Regions from separate parts of the Bradyrhizobium sp. UFLA05-125 genome, predicted to be linked through region 1. Evidence: predicted binding sites of a transcription regulator. Region 1 holds the regulator's gene; each other region holds the start of a gene.
What was found. Region 1 encodes LexA, which represses DNA repair genes until DNA is damaged. Its sites were predicted from a motif close to TGTTCNNNNTGTGTTCNG; they were not measured.
Positions count from the first base shown of each region.

Region 2: recA (recombinase RecA) is a predicted target of LexA. The motif match lies at 1,752-1,769, and genes of this name have one in related genera.
Region 3: SO156_RS37720 (ribonuclease T2 family protein) is a predicted target of LexA. The motif match lies at 2,487-2,504, and genes of this name have one in related genera.

Region 1 is NZ_JBANBJ010000013.1:136,283-140,824, reverse strand. It holds gene SO156_RS15400 (ComEC/Rec2 family competence protein) at 1-976, shown strand, start outside; gene SO156_RS15395 (hypothetical protein) at 985-1,422, opposite strand; gene SO156_RS15390 (hypothetical protein) at 1,637-1,843, opposite strand; gene lexA (transcriptional repressor LexA) at 2,012-2,710, opposite strand; gene SO156_RS15380 (molybdopterin molybdotransferase MoeA) at 2,886-4,097, opposite strand; gene SO156_RS15375 (hypothetical protein) at 4,324-4,500, shown strand.
Region 2 is NZ_JBANBJ010000005.1:33,075-37,616, forward strand. It holds gene SO156_RS07805 (hypothetical protein) at 1-138, shown strand, start outside; gene recA (recombinase RecA) at 1,863-2,951, shown strand; gene SO156_RS07815 (hypothetical protein) at 3,052-3,312, shown strand; gene SO156_RS07820 (hypothetical protein) at 3,419-3,796, shown strand; gene SO156_RS07825 (hypothetical protein) at 3,774-4,397, shown strand; gene gcvP (aminomethyl-transferring glycine dehydrogenase) at 4,402-4,542, opposite strand, start outside.
Region 3 is NZ_JBANBJ010000075.1:3,054-7,595, reverse strand. It holds gene SO156_RS37735 (outer membrane protein) at 1-251, shown strand, start outside; gene SO156_RS37730 (cold-shock protein) at 322-537, opposite strand; gene SO156_RS37725 (23S rRNA (adenine(2030)-N(6))-methyltransferase RlmJ) at 789-1,649, opposite strand; gene SO156_RS37720 (ribonuclease T2 family protein) at 1,748-2,440, opposite strand; gene SO156_RS37715 (hypothetical protein) at 2,545-3,012, opposite strand; gene SO156_RS37710 (hypothetical protein) at 3,194-3,499, shown strand; gene SO156_RS37705 (DUF3617 domain-containing protein) at 3,538-4,074, shown strand; gene SO156_RS37700 (ATP-binding protein) at 4,277-4,542, opposite strand, start outside.

The DNA.
Region 1 (4,542 bases):
CGCGCGCATCGCGCTCTGGGGGGGCCGCGAACTCGTCATGCTGCTGATGGCCTCGCTGATCGCGGGGCTCGCAACGACCCCCTATGCCGCCTTCCATTTCCACCGCGTCACGCCCTACGGCGTGCTCGCCAATCTCGCGGCGATGCCGGTGGTCTCGGCGCTGGTGATGCCCGCCGGACTTTTGGGGCTGATCGCAGCGCCGTTCGGGCTCGACGGCGTGTTCTGGTGGTTGATGGGGATCGGCATCGACTGGATGGTCGTCGTGACGCGCTGGGTCGCGGCGTTGCCGGGCGCGGTCGGACGCATCACCGCCTTCGGCGCCGGTCCGCTGATTGCCGCCAGCATCGGCCTCGTCGTGATGGGCCTGTTGCGGACGCCGCTGCGCTGGACGGGTGTCGTCGTGTTGGCGCTCGCGATCGGCTGGGCGCTGCATATGCGCCAGCCCGACATCCTGATCGCAGGCGACGGCCACAGCGTCGCGGTGCGCGGCAGGGACGGCCAACTGCACCTGATCCGAACCGGCAAGGACAATTTTCTCCTCAAGGAGTGGCTTGCGGCCGATGCCGATCCGCGCAGTGCGACGGATCCGTCGCTCGCCGACGGCGTCTCATGCGACGAGGCCGGCTGCGTGACACCGCTCGCCGATGGTCGCCTGGTCGCGCTCTCGCTGCGTGTCGATGCGCTGGCGGATGATTGCAGCCGCGCCGCGCTGGTGGTGACGGCGAAGCCGGCAGCAACCGATTGCACGGCGATGGTCGTGGATCGCGAGCGTCTGAAGACGCAAGGAGCGCTCGCGCTATCGCGCGAGGGCGACGGTTTCACGCTGCGAACGGTAAAAATAAGGGGCGCAAACCGCCCCTGGTCGCCGGCCGGGGCCGGCGATAGTGATTTCGAGCTCAGCCTCGCACCGCGGCCGGCTACTCCACGCAGCAAGGATGCTACGCCGTCGGAGGCCGACCTGCAGGCCGAGAATTGAAAGACGCGTCAGCCGATCGGCAGGCGTGTCGTAGGCGTCGTGGTGGTGTGCTGCTCGACGGCGGGCTGCTCAGTCTTCTCGCCGAGCGGCTGCGTTACCGGCAATTGCAGAACCGTGGCACGCTGTCCCTCGACGAGCTGCGTCACCAGTACGTAGTTGCCGTCGGGGAATTCGATCGCATCATGATGACGATCGGGAATGTGCGGATCGACCTTACCGAACTTGCCGACGCGGGAATTGACGGTGCGCGTCCAGATCCAGCGATTGTCGTAGCGGACGTTGTCGGCGAAGGCGAGCTCGGTGCCGGGCAGGAGGCAGACGGCAACCGAGAGATCACGCTCCGACGCAAATCCACGCGTCGAGGTGCCGCGGAAGGTTGTCGTGACGATCGTCTCGCCGACTTGAGCGGGGCGGGTCGCAACGGCATGTAGGCTGTAGTCACACATCGGAGTGCTCCTCATGCGAGATAGCAGGTCCGCGCCCCCCCGGAGGCGCAGGCCTCTATCAGAGTTGGAAGCCTTGGAGTGTATCGCTTTTGTGGGCAAATCTGCGGCCCGTCTGCGCGTCGCCCGATCACATTATCTTTCCCGGCACACCAGGAACAAAGCCTCGCGCCGCCAGTCTATCTTGGTTCACGCCATTCACTTACGCGAGCTTCCATCAGCGGCCGGCAGGAGCGGAGTACCCCGAATAGGGCCATCTCACCTGCGCCGCAGGTGCGATCGCATTGTTGGACTTGCGGAATGGCGCGCTGGTTGCCGCGTGCTCTGCCTTGCGGGCGCCATGCTGGTGTTGCGCTGCATCGCTCGCGGATGCCGATTCCGCGATCAAGGCTGCCGAGATTGCGCTCAAAATCATCTGCCGCATGGGTTTTGTCCTCTGCATCGTGCACAGCGCATTCGCGCCTGCCATGCTCGAGGATTAGCTTCGCGCAGGTGTGGGGATAATCACAATGGAAGCGAAAACACCATTTTGCCGGAGCGGACAATCCGTCCGCCCGCATCGTTGCGCAATAACCGGCAATCTGGCGGGCAATCAGTACTTCCGGTACAGCCCGATCAGCTTGCCCTGAATCTTCACCCGGTTCGGCGGCAGGATGCGCACCTCATAGGCGGTGTTGGCGGGCTCCAACGCGATTGACGCGCCGCGACGGCGGAAGCGCTTGAGCGTCGCTTCCTCATCGTCGATCAGCGCCACCACGATGTCGCCGGTGTCGGCGGTCTCGTTGCGCTGGATCAGCGCCATGTCGCCATCCAGGATGCCGGCGTCGACCATCGAATCGCCGCGCACTTCGAGCGCGTAGTGCTCGCCCGAGCCGAGCATGTCCGGAGGCACGCTGATGGTGTGGCTGCGGGTCTGCAATGCCTCGATCGGCGTGCCGGCTGCGATCCGTCCCATCACGGGCACGGCGACGGGGCGATCGCCGTCGTCGACGGGAGCGCTTACGCCCCGCACCTTGCCGAGATTGCCTTCGATGACGCTCGGCGTGAAGCCGCGGCGGCCGGCGCCCGCGGCCTGAAGCTCGGGCAGCTTGATGACCTCAATGGCGCGCGCGCGGTTGGGCAGGCGACGGATGAAGCCGCGCTCTTCCAGCGCAGTGATCAGCCGGTGGATGCCCGACTTCGAGCGAAGATCGAGCGCGTCCTTCATCTCATCGAAGGAGGGCGGCACGCCGCTTTCCTTGAGGCGCTCACTGATGAACCGCAGAAGCTCGTATTGTTTGCGCGTTAACATCTCGACCAAATCCCCCGGTTGATGTCGTTCGATTCCGAGACGCCAGATTCAGCAGAAGCCGCTAGATGCTCGAAACAAATCATGAACGGACACTATATGTTCGATATGTGTTCCGCAACCACTTAATTTTGGGTGAACGCAGCGAAGTTCGCGCTACACGTGAATCAGATCGCCCTCACAAGGGCAGCCGCAACACCTCGCAAGGCGTGCCTGCTTCAGCCTTCGGCGCGAACGGCGCGCGCACGAGAAGTGCCTGTGCCATAGCGAGATTCGCAAGCAGTGAGGAGTCCTGGTGGTTGACGGGAACGGCCACGAGCGTGCCGTCCTCGCGCTCCTCGAGCCGGGCGCGCAGATAATCCTCACGGACGTCGTTGGGCCCGACGTCGCGCCCGAGCACGGCGCGCTCGCGGCGGTGATGAACGCGAGAGCGGCCAGCAAGCGCGCGAATCAACGGCACCATGAACAGGAAGCCGCAGACATAGGACGAGACCGGATTGCCGGGCAGGCCGATCACCCGCATCGCGCCGAGACGGCCGTGCATCATCGGCTTGCCCGGCCGCATCGCGATCTTCCAGAACGCCATCTCGAAACCTTCGGCCTGAAGCGCCGGCCTCACCAGGTCGTGGTCGCCGACTGAGGCCCCGCCGGTCGTGATCAGGATGTCGGCGCCGCTCTCGCGGGCGCGGCGGATGCCGGCGCTGGTCGCCGCAACGGTATCGGCGGCAATGCCGAGATCGACCGTTTCGGCGCCCTCGGCCCGCGCCAGCGCGTGCAGGGCATAGCCGTTGGAAAAGACGATCTGGCCCGCGCCCGGCGTTGAGCCCGGCATCACGAGTTCGTCGCCGGTCGCGAGAATCGCGATCCTGGGCCGGCGACGGACGGCTAGCTGCGGATGGTTCATGCCGGCGGCGAGTGATAGGTCGCGTTCGGTGAGCCTTGCTCCTTCTCGCAGGAGCACGTCGCCTTCGCGGAAATCGACGCCGGCGGGACGGATGTGCCTTCCAACGATCGCGGCCTCCTTGACCGTGACGCGCCTGCCGTCAGCGACTGTGTCCTCCTGGATTACCACCGCGTCCGCGCCATCGGGCACTACGCCGCCCGTGAAGATCCGTACTGCCTGACCCGCACCGACCGTTCCCGCAAACGGTCGTCCTGCTGCGACCTCGCCGATCACGGTGAGCTCTGTGCCCACCTCTGCCGCATCGGCAGCGCGCACCGCATAGCCATCCATCGCCGACATCGCCTGCGGCGGCTGCGTGCGCCGCGCCGCGACGTCGCGCGCCAGCACGCGATGGTAGGCCGCATCGAGCGCAACCATCTCGTCGGCGACAGGCTCGACGCCCGCGAGCACCGCATCGAGCGCGTCGGAAACCGGCATCAGGGCCACGGGCTGAACTCCTGCTGGGCAAATCGTAAGGACAGGTCGCGTTGCGTTCTAGCCGAGTGCGGGCGTCGAGGCAAAAGGCGCGAACGCGAAGGTGGAGATGAAATGTCTTTCCAGCAGCAGGACGGCAGGATGCCCTTTGGGACAATATCGCCTCGTTCCGCTTCCGGCTCAGAATTGCTGCGCGCCCGCACGCAAGGCGCGTCGGGAGACGTCCGGGAGAACCCTGATGGCAGAGACTTCAAAGCTGTCGGTTGAGAAAGCGCTCGAGAAGCTGCGCGGCGATGAGCCGCCGAAGTCGCGGAGCGCAAAGCTCGATGAGGAGATCGAAGCGCTCAAGGAGAAGACCAGCCGCATGCGCGCGCAACGGCAGCGTCTCGATCGGCCCAAATCCAAGCGCAGTTGAGTGCGCTTACCTTGGCCGCCGCGCGATCGTCTCAATGACGAG
Region 2 (4,542 bases), on a different contig from region 1:
TGGCAGCGCGCCCGGCCCGAGACAGACGGCTACAACCTGCGCGCAAGCGAGGGCGGCGACCGTTCGAGCATGGCAGATTTCGTCCGCATCCTTCAGATGCACGACCGGGAGGGCGGGCGAAGCAACTATCCGAGCTGACCGGGGCTGCCGCCGGTCGCGGCAGTGGGCAGGAACTTTGTTCATGGCCGGAGAACCACGGGTTCCACCAGCGACATGTCCGCGAACGATAAGCGCCGTGAACGCGATATGCAGCGTGAGTGCGCAGCGCGGTGTGACCGTCTTGCGGGTGAAGACAGAGCTTGCTTGCGAGTGGTGCGCAAGGCGAGCGTGATCATCTTCTGGCGCTTCGCGGGACTGTCGAAACGATCGCTACAGTCATTTCGGATTCGGCGCAGTCCAGTCCGACACCCCAATATCATCGCGTTAGGATTGTGGGACAGCGAACAAAAAAGCCCCGCCAGGGGAGAGCCGGGCGGGGCAGAAGGTTATTGGAGGCTGAGGTGCTGGGCTGCAACACCGTAGCCACGCCAAGTTACCCCCTGCAGCTTACAGGGAGCTTACATGCGCAAGCGGGCGATCGGCTGTTCAAGGTCGGGTTGCGAATAGGTCGCTTTGCCATCTCAAGCACGAATCCCGTCCCAATTCCGACACCCACTCGCAGAAATTACGACACAGCGATTGGGGAGACTCAGGGTGTTCGGCGACGCCATGGGGGAACGTGGCCCGCCGATCAGGGGTGGCATATGGATAACGTAGAGCGATCATTCGCCGCTGCGACGGCGATGGGTTTTGTTGTGCTGGTCGTGGGGCTCATTCTGTTGGCCGTGCTGTAGGCCGGCATGCGCGGAGAGTAGAGGCCGCCAGGCGGGGTGGCCTTGCTCGCTTCATGGCCCAAGACGCTTCATGGCCCAAGACGCTTCATGGCCCAAGACGCTTCATGGCCCAAGACTGTGGACGGCGGCGATGAGAACGGCCGCAACGACCGTGAGCGATACTGCAACGGCCATGCCCTTTGCTAGCTCGTTCAGTCCCGACCTTGGGAGCACGAGGCGACTAGCCGGGATCGAAAGTCCGGCAGCGGCAATCTTGAAGACAAGCGAAGGCATCTTTTCCACCGCTCGCCGGTCGGCGTCCGCCGGTGATAAACGGTTTAAGGAGTTGTCGAAATCAACTCGGTGTCACCGGGGGGCACGGTACGGCCCGGCTACTTTGCATGGGGTTGTTTTACGGATCTTGGCGAGATCCCTGTCATGAAATGAAAGAGGCCGCCAACCGAGGCGGCCTCAACTTGGAATTTAAACGGCCCCAATGGGGGGCCGCCAACCCGCTTGATGGGGTTTTCCTCCAGCAGTCGGGGGGGCACCTTTCGGCTGGGGGCCCCAAACCGACGCGCCGCCACGCAGATTGTTCCCAAAACCAATAGGCTTACCCCATTCGGGCTAGGCGGGGAGCGCCTGGATCATCAGAGACAGGAACAGAACTGGCCGATGCTGGCAATCGGGAACAGCGGTCATGAACAGAGCTTGGCTCGTTAATAACGAATTCGGACACTCAGAACTGCGAGTTTCGCCGGCGGAGCACCGACGTTCGCAGAGTGTTCTCTGGGACCTAGATATACCCACAACCGCCTAGTCTGTTTGAGGCATGAACAGAGCTGGGCGACCTTGCGGCGGTCGCGAACAAATTAGGACAACGCGAAATTCAGCTTAGGACACTAGGGGTTAAAATACGAACGGCAGTCTGGAGCGCAAAAGAACATATTGCGAACCCGGAACAAACAGTGTACGTTGCTTTTTATCGCCGGCCCGCTTCGCCAACCGTTTGTCCCTCTCGCGAATCCCCGTCATAAGGAGCACGACCAGATGTCCGCCACTGCACTGCGAATCGTCGAAGGATCTTCCATGGACAAGAGTAAAGCCCTGGCTGCCGCGCTCTCTCAGATCGAGCGCCAGTTCGGCAAGGGTTCGGTGATGAAGCTCGGCAAGAGCGACCGTTCGATGGACATCGAGGCGGTGTCTTCCGGCTCGCTCGGGCTCGATATCGCGCTCGGCATCGGTGGCCTGCCCAAGGGGCGCATCGTCGAGATCTACGGGCCGGAATCCTCGGGCAAGACCACGCTGGCGCTGCACACGGTGGCGGAAGCGCAGAAGAAGGGCGGCATCTGCGCCTTCATCGATGCGGAGCACGCGCTCGATCCGGTCTATGCGCGCAAGCTGGGGGTCAACATCGACGACCTCCTGATTTCGCAGCCGGACACCGGCGAGCAGGCGCTGGAGATCTGCGATACGCTGGTGCGTTCGGGCGCTGTGGACGTGATGGTGATCGATTCGGTCGCGGCGCTCGTGCCGAAGGCCGAGCTCGAAGGCGAGATGGGGGAATCGCTGCCAGGTCTCCAGGCGCGGTTGATGAGCCAGGCGCTGCGCAAGCTGACGGCCTCCATCAACAAGTCCAACACGATGGTGATCTTCATCAACCAGATTCGCATGAAGATCGGCGTGATGTACGGCTCGCCGGAAACCACGACCGGCGGCAACGCGCTGAAGTTCTACGCTTCGGTCCGCCTCGACATCCGCCGCATCGGCGCGATCAAGGAGCGTGACGAGGTCGTCGGCAATACCACGCGCGTGAAGGTGGTGAAGAACAAGCTGGCACCGCCCTTCAAGCAGGTCGAATTCGACATCATGTACGGCGAGGGCGTGTCGAAGATGGGCGAGATCCTCGATCTCGGCGTCAAGGCCGGCATCGTCGAAAAGTCCGGCGCCTGGTTCTCCTATGACAGCCAGCGCCTCGGCCAGGGCCGCGAGAACTCCAAGGCGTTCCTGAAGGCTAACCCCGATGTCACCGCCAAGATCGAAACCGCGATCCGTCAGAATTCTGGCTTGATCGCCGAGCAGATTTTGGCCGGCAATTCCGAGCGCGACGCCGACGGCGAGGAGCCGACGGAGGAGTAGGGGCTTAACACCAGTCGAGTTTCGCGAGGAGCGGGCGCTGAGGACGTTGAGTTGCCGACGTCTTCGGCGCCCGTTTCGTTTTGCGTGGGGAGTTGGGGGCATGAAGCGTCTGATCCTGACGAGTTCGTCCGGCTTTGCGCTCGCAAAATCGGCGCTGGCCGAAATCGTCGTGATGTTCTCTTTTCGCTTCCAGCGGGGACCCGTGCCTCCACCTGAAATGCTTGTTGCTTATTTTGCGGCGCGCGTTCGGGGACACTTCCACCGGGTGATCATTGGTCGGATTGGGGGATCCGCTGGCCGCGCGCCATCCGGGACCGCAAAGATCTATCCCTTGTCGATTTTTGCGAACCGTACGACGTGATCGAACTCTGGTTCGATCCCAGTCCCGAGGATCAATTGCAGCTGATTTGGCTGCTCGATCACCTCAGCTCCCATTCCGGGCCGGAATCCAATTTTGAGAGGCGACCGTGTCACATTTGATTTTGGCCACGAACGATCTCGCGGCAAATACGCTTCGCCAGTCAGGTGCCGCGAACATCGCACTCGGGTTCTATCTACGCTTCGTTTCGGGGAAGTTGCCCTCTGCGGAGCAACTTTTGATGGGGCTGGAGCGGCGATCCGCAAAGCACTGCAATCCTGGCGATCATTGGCTCGATGCCGTTTGTCGCAGCTCGCTGGATGGTTTCGGCACGCGCGATATCGGTTTCTTCGAGTTATGTGCGAAGTTCGATTCGATTGAATTGTGGGTCGATCCTCGGCCCAATGATCAACTCGTGGTGGTCTGGCTGCTCGACCTGTCCACACAAGGAGATCACGACGAAGTTGAGCCTGGTGTACACCGATGACGCCGTTGCACGGTATCACCCGCAATCTGTGGCGAAATGGAAGTTGCCGGTGTTCAAGGTGACGGAGAGTCACCTGACACTGGCCAGCCGCGCCTGGCATGCCTGGCGCGCGCCGACGCCCGAACGCTGCTTCGCTCTGCTCGTGAAGGATCTGACTATCCTTCCTCGACTGCGGTCGGCCCTTATCACCATGCTCGAAGAATTGCCCGATTTAGAAACGGGTCTCGGCGAAAAGGAGATGGGAATGCTGGGCTGGATCGAAGACGAAGGTACCGAGCCGCGAGAAGTGCTCAGTGCGGCCGAGTTCCGCTACGTGTACGACGAGCAGGAAGCCGGTCAACTGCTCCATGCACTGGCGCAGTGCAAGGTCCCCGCAATCATTGAACTTGGCCAGGCGCCGTCCGACGCGAGCGAGGAGCCTCGCCCCTTTCAATACCGAGGGGGCCGGTTGGCCGTTACCGAACTCGGGCGGGCCATTATGAAAGGCGAGGACGACTTCTCCCGCCACAACACGATCAAGCGTTGGTGGGGCGGTACTGAACTGACCAGCGAACGGCTCTGGCGCTGGGATCCGAAAAGCCGTTCGCTGGTGGCGCCCTAGAGCCTCACTCCGCCGCCTGCGCGTAATCGCTCACCGGCGGGCACGAGCAAACGAGGTTGCGGTCGCCATAGACGTTGTCAACGCGGCCCACCGGGCACCAGTATTTGTCGGTGCGTGAGACGCCGTTGGGGAAGCAGCCCTCAGT
Region 3 (4,542 bases), on a different contig from region 1:
ACATCCTGTTCTATGGCACCGCCGGTCTTGCCTTCGGCGAGTTGCGTGCGGAGACTTTCGGCTGGACGGAATCGCACACCACGGCGGGCTGGACTGCAGGTGTCGGCGCCGAGTTCGGCATCGCGCAGAACTGGAGCGCCAAGATCGAATATCTCTTCCTCGATCTGTCCTCGAGCCAGTTCGCGATCACTGGCGTGTCGAACGGTTATAGCGCCAGCGTGGTGCGCGCAGGCGTGAACTATCACTTCTGATAGCTAAGAAGAAAATACCGGACCTAAATCTCCCGGCCTCGCGCCGGGACTTTTTTGCGTCAGGCTTCGCCTAAGAAAGGATCACCAGGTTGACCGCCTTGGGTCCCTTGCCCTTCTTGTCCGGCTCGACTTCGAAAGTGATACGCTGTCCTTCGGTGAGGTCCTTCAGTCCCGCCCGCTCCACCGCCGTGATGTGAACGAAGACGTCGCGACCGCCGTCGTCCGGCTTGATGAAGCCGTAACCGCGCTCGCCGTTGAAAAACTTAACCGTGCCCGTCATGGCCATCGGGACTCCTCCCCCGCATTGCTCCTCCGCCGTGATGCAGTCCCGCACCTCGGCATGACCGGACATACGAGCCCGGGGAGCTGGCCACCCTTGGGCGGACGCGTCAGTCCGCCTGGATCCTTGTTAGGCCTTCACTCCGCCGCAACCATTCGCGGAAGCGGAACGTAAAGCCAGTCACGGGGCACAGCATAATACGGTTCTTTGCGGATTGACTACCGTTCATGCATAGTTTTCCCAATAGGTGTACTACTTTAGGGCTTTGGTACCTCCAGGCGGAAACGGGCCGCGCCGCCCTGGCCCAGCGGCTTTTCGAGCTCCGGCAGGATGGTCTTGAGCTCGCTCTGCAGCGTAAAGGGTGGGTTGACGATCAACAGCCCTGTCGTGACGAGTGGCGCGTCGGTACTTTGCGGTGCGACGCTGAATTCGAGCCGCAGGCATTTGCCCTGAGGTTTGGCTGCGGCTGCGGCCCGCGCCACCTGTTGCGCGAGCGCGTCGGTCGCGCGCCTGGATTTGGCGGGATACCAGATCACATAGATGCCGGTCGGCCACTTTGCGAACGCTTCCGAGAATGTCTCTCCGAGCCGCTCGAACTCGTCCTTGGCCTCGAAGGGTGGGTCGATCAGCACCAGACCGCGCCGCTCCTTCGGCGGCACGAAGGCCGGCAGCGCAACCCAGCCGTCGAGATCGACCACGCGCGCCTGCGTGTCGCGGCGCAGCACATCGATCAGCGCCTTGCGCGCCTTCGGCTCGAGCTCGCAGGCGACGAGGCGGTCCTGCGGCCGCAACAGGCCACGCACGATCAGCGGCGATCCGGGATAGGTCTTCAATTCGCCGCGTGGATTGAAAGCGCGGACGATGTCGAGATACGGCTTTGTGAGTGCGGCGACCTCGTTGGTCAGGCGTGCCTGCATGACGCGGGCGATGCCGGTCAGCCACTCGCCGCTGCGGCGCGCCTCCTCGCCTTCGAGATCGTAGAGGCCGGCGCCAGCATGCGTGTCGATGACGCGGAATGCGGCCGGCTTGTCCTGGAGGTAGGTCAGGATACGCGCCAGCACGATGTGCTTGATGACATCGGCGAAGCTGCCGGCGTGAAAGGCGTGGCGGTAGTTCATGTCGGACAGTTACGACATCGGGCGATGAAAGTAACTGCTGTCGTTGCGCAAAGGCGCCTCGCGTCGTTCCGCAATCACGAGGATGCAGACCTGCGATTTCAACCGCCGCGGATCGGCGGCATCGTCACCTGATCGCGGCGGCAGGCGCGGCGGTCGAGCTCCTCGCAGGAACGGAATTGCAGGTCCTTGTTCAGGCAGATGCGCACCTCCGACAGCCGTGTCCGGTTGCACGTCACCGAAACGCCGGAGCTGCTCAGACCCGGATTGGCCTTGATGAAGGCCTCCTCGACATCGGCGGGCGATACGGTCTTGGGCTGCGACAGATCGAGGTATTCGGCAGGAATCTTGATGACCGCGCGCGCTTTCCGGATGGTCTCGAAGTAATTGCGGTCCGTCAGGCCCGAGCAGGTGCCGTGCTTGTCCCATTCGTTGAAGATCAGCCCCGGCGCCGGCATCAGATCGAGCATGGAAGAGACGATGTTGCGGTTCAGCCGCGGCGCCGGCCGTTGGCAGAATTCCGGAAAGCCGTTCTCATATTGCGGCCACAGGCCGTGCACCACGAAGGCGTAGGGCCGTCCTCCGCACTGGATCTGGGAGCGGCCGCCGCGCTCGGCTGCCTCCTCGCAGAACGACGGCGACCAGGACAGCGACAACACGTAGAAATCAAACTCGCCGGGCGCATTCTGCCGCTTGTCCTGCGCCATTGCGTTGCCCGCCAGCGCAACGAGGCCTGCGGTGAGCAGGAGGGAGATCAGGAAACGGGACAGGGAATGCAATCTGGAATAAAACATGGCGACGCCCTTCAACTAGACTGTGCAAGAGAGCCTAGCAGGCGGCAAGAACATTTCAAGAACAAAATTGACGCCGCCGCTTTGGCGCGTACGATTCGCCCGAATCAGGGTTTTGCCGACCGGCAGACGGGATTGTATGCCCAGTTGCGGTCTAGACCGACCACGCACCATTCGACGCCCTGGCCGAACCCGGCAAAGCCACCGTCCTCGATGATCGAGAAATGCACCTTGCGCACCTTGCCGTCGCTGAGCATGGCCTCGCCCGTGCAATAGCGGCGCGGAATGTTGTCGGACTGCCAGGGCCGGAAGGCGGTCTCGTGGATGCCGGCGAAGCCCGTGATCTTCAACGAAGAATTCCAGAAGGAGCTTTCCTTCTCCCAGAACTGGGTGGCAATCGTGGGCAGCGCCTTGTCGCAGTCGGCGACGCGGCCGTCATAGCGCGGCCCATCCAGCCAGAAGTTCAGCTCCAGCGGATTGGCTGCCTTGGCCTCGCTGAGCGACAGCGCCCCCAGAACGAGGCCGAAGACCGCGGCAAAGCGGAGCGATTTCAGGGAGGTGGCGAGGTCGCGCATGGGCAATCCAGGAGGCATGGCTGCAGGCACCCGACCGTGCCGTGAAGGGGAGGAGAGGTCAAGTGCAGCACGGCAACACTCGCCGACGAGTTACACGTAAGGCCGCGTTCCGAAGGCCTTCCGTTCTTTTCAGCGCGCTCGCGGCGCCGTAGACTGGCGCCAGCCAAATGGAGTGACGGGAATGCGAATCATTGCGGCCGCGAGCCTTGTTGCCAGCCTGGTTGTCTCGGGACTGCTGGCGAGTGCGCCGGCGCGCGCCGACATCCTCCCGCTGCCCCCCTTCAAGGGCAACGACACCGGCGGCATCATCGCCTATTCGATGGCGACTCAGGTCGATGCGCGGCAAGTCGCGGTCGACCACTGCGCGCGTTACGGCAAGGTGGTGAAATTCCTCGCCGTGCAGCCCTATGATGGCGGCTACATCTCCTTCTCCTGCCGCTGGGTGCCGTATGGCGCAACCGAGCAGCCGCTGCGCACGCTTTACTGATCCTTTAAGACCGCAAGCGGCGACCGGGAGTTTGGCGCATGACGCGACGGCCTGTTGTTTTCTGCGTTAGCCTCTTCGCGCTCGCGGTGTCGGCGACGACGGTTGCGCATGCGGTGGATCTGCCGGTGCGCAAGGCCGGCCTCTGGGAAATGAAGATGCTCCGGTCCGGCGGGCCGATGCCGGAAATGACCATGCAGCACTGCACCGACGAGAGCGTCGACAAGGAGATGAACAACAACGTCTCCCCGATGGCCAAGCAGATCTGCACCAAGCAGGACATCCAGAAGACCGCCAGCGGTTACGTCAGCGATTCCGTCTGCAACGTCGCTGGCGCCACCACGACCTCGCATGCCGAAATCACCGGCGACTTCAACACTGCCTATACGGTGAAGAGCACCGCGCACATCCAGGGCGGCGTTGCCGGAACTGCCGGGCACGACTCGACTACGACGATCGAGGCCAAGTGGCTCGGCCCGTGCAAGGCGGACCAGAAGCCCGGCGACATCGTGATGCCCGGCGGCTTCAAGATGAACGTCAAGGACGCCGCGAAGCTGAAGGATCTGCTGCCGAAGTAGCTAAAGCATGATCCGGAAAAGTGTGAAGCGGTTTTCCGAAAAGATCATGCTCAAACAACAACCTAAAGCGCGATGATGATTCAGCCGAATCTCATCGCGCTTTTGGCTTGTAGCCCGGATGGAGCGAAAACGAAATCCGGGGCCGGTCTGTCGTCGCCCAGCAGAATTCCGGATGCGCTGGGCTCCATCCGGGCCACGCAGCTTACACCGGTATCCGCACCGACGCCCGCAATCCGCCCATCGGGCTGTCGCCGAGCGTGATGTCGCCGCCATGCGAGCGGGCGATGTCGCGGGCGATCGCAAGGCCGAGGCCGGTGCCGCCTTCGTCCTGGTTGCGGGCGTTGTCCAGCCGCAAGAACGGCTTGAACACTTCCTCGCGCAAATGCGTGGGGATGCCGGGCCCGTCGTCGTCGATGGTGACGGTGAGGTAACGGTGATCGCGCTGGCCGGTGATGGCGATCGTCTTGC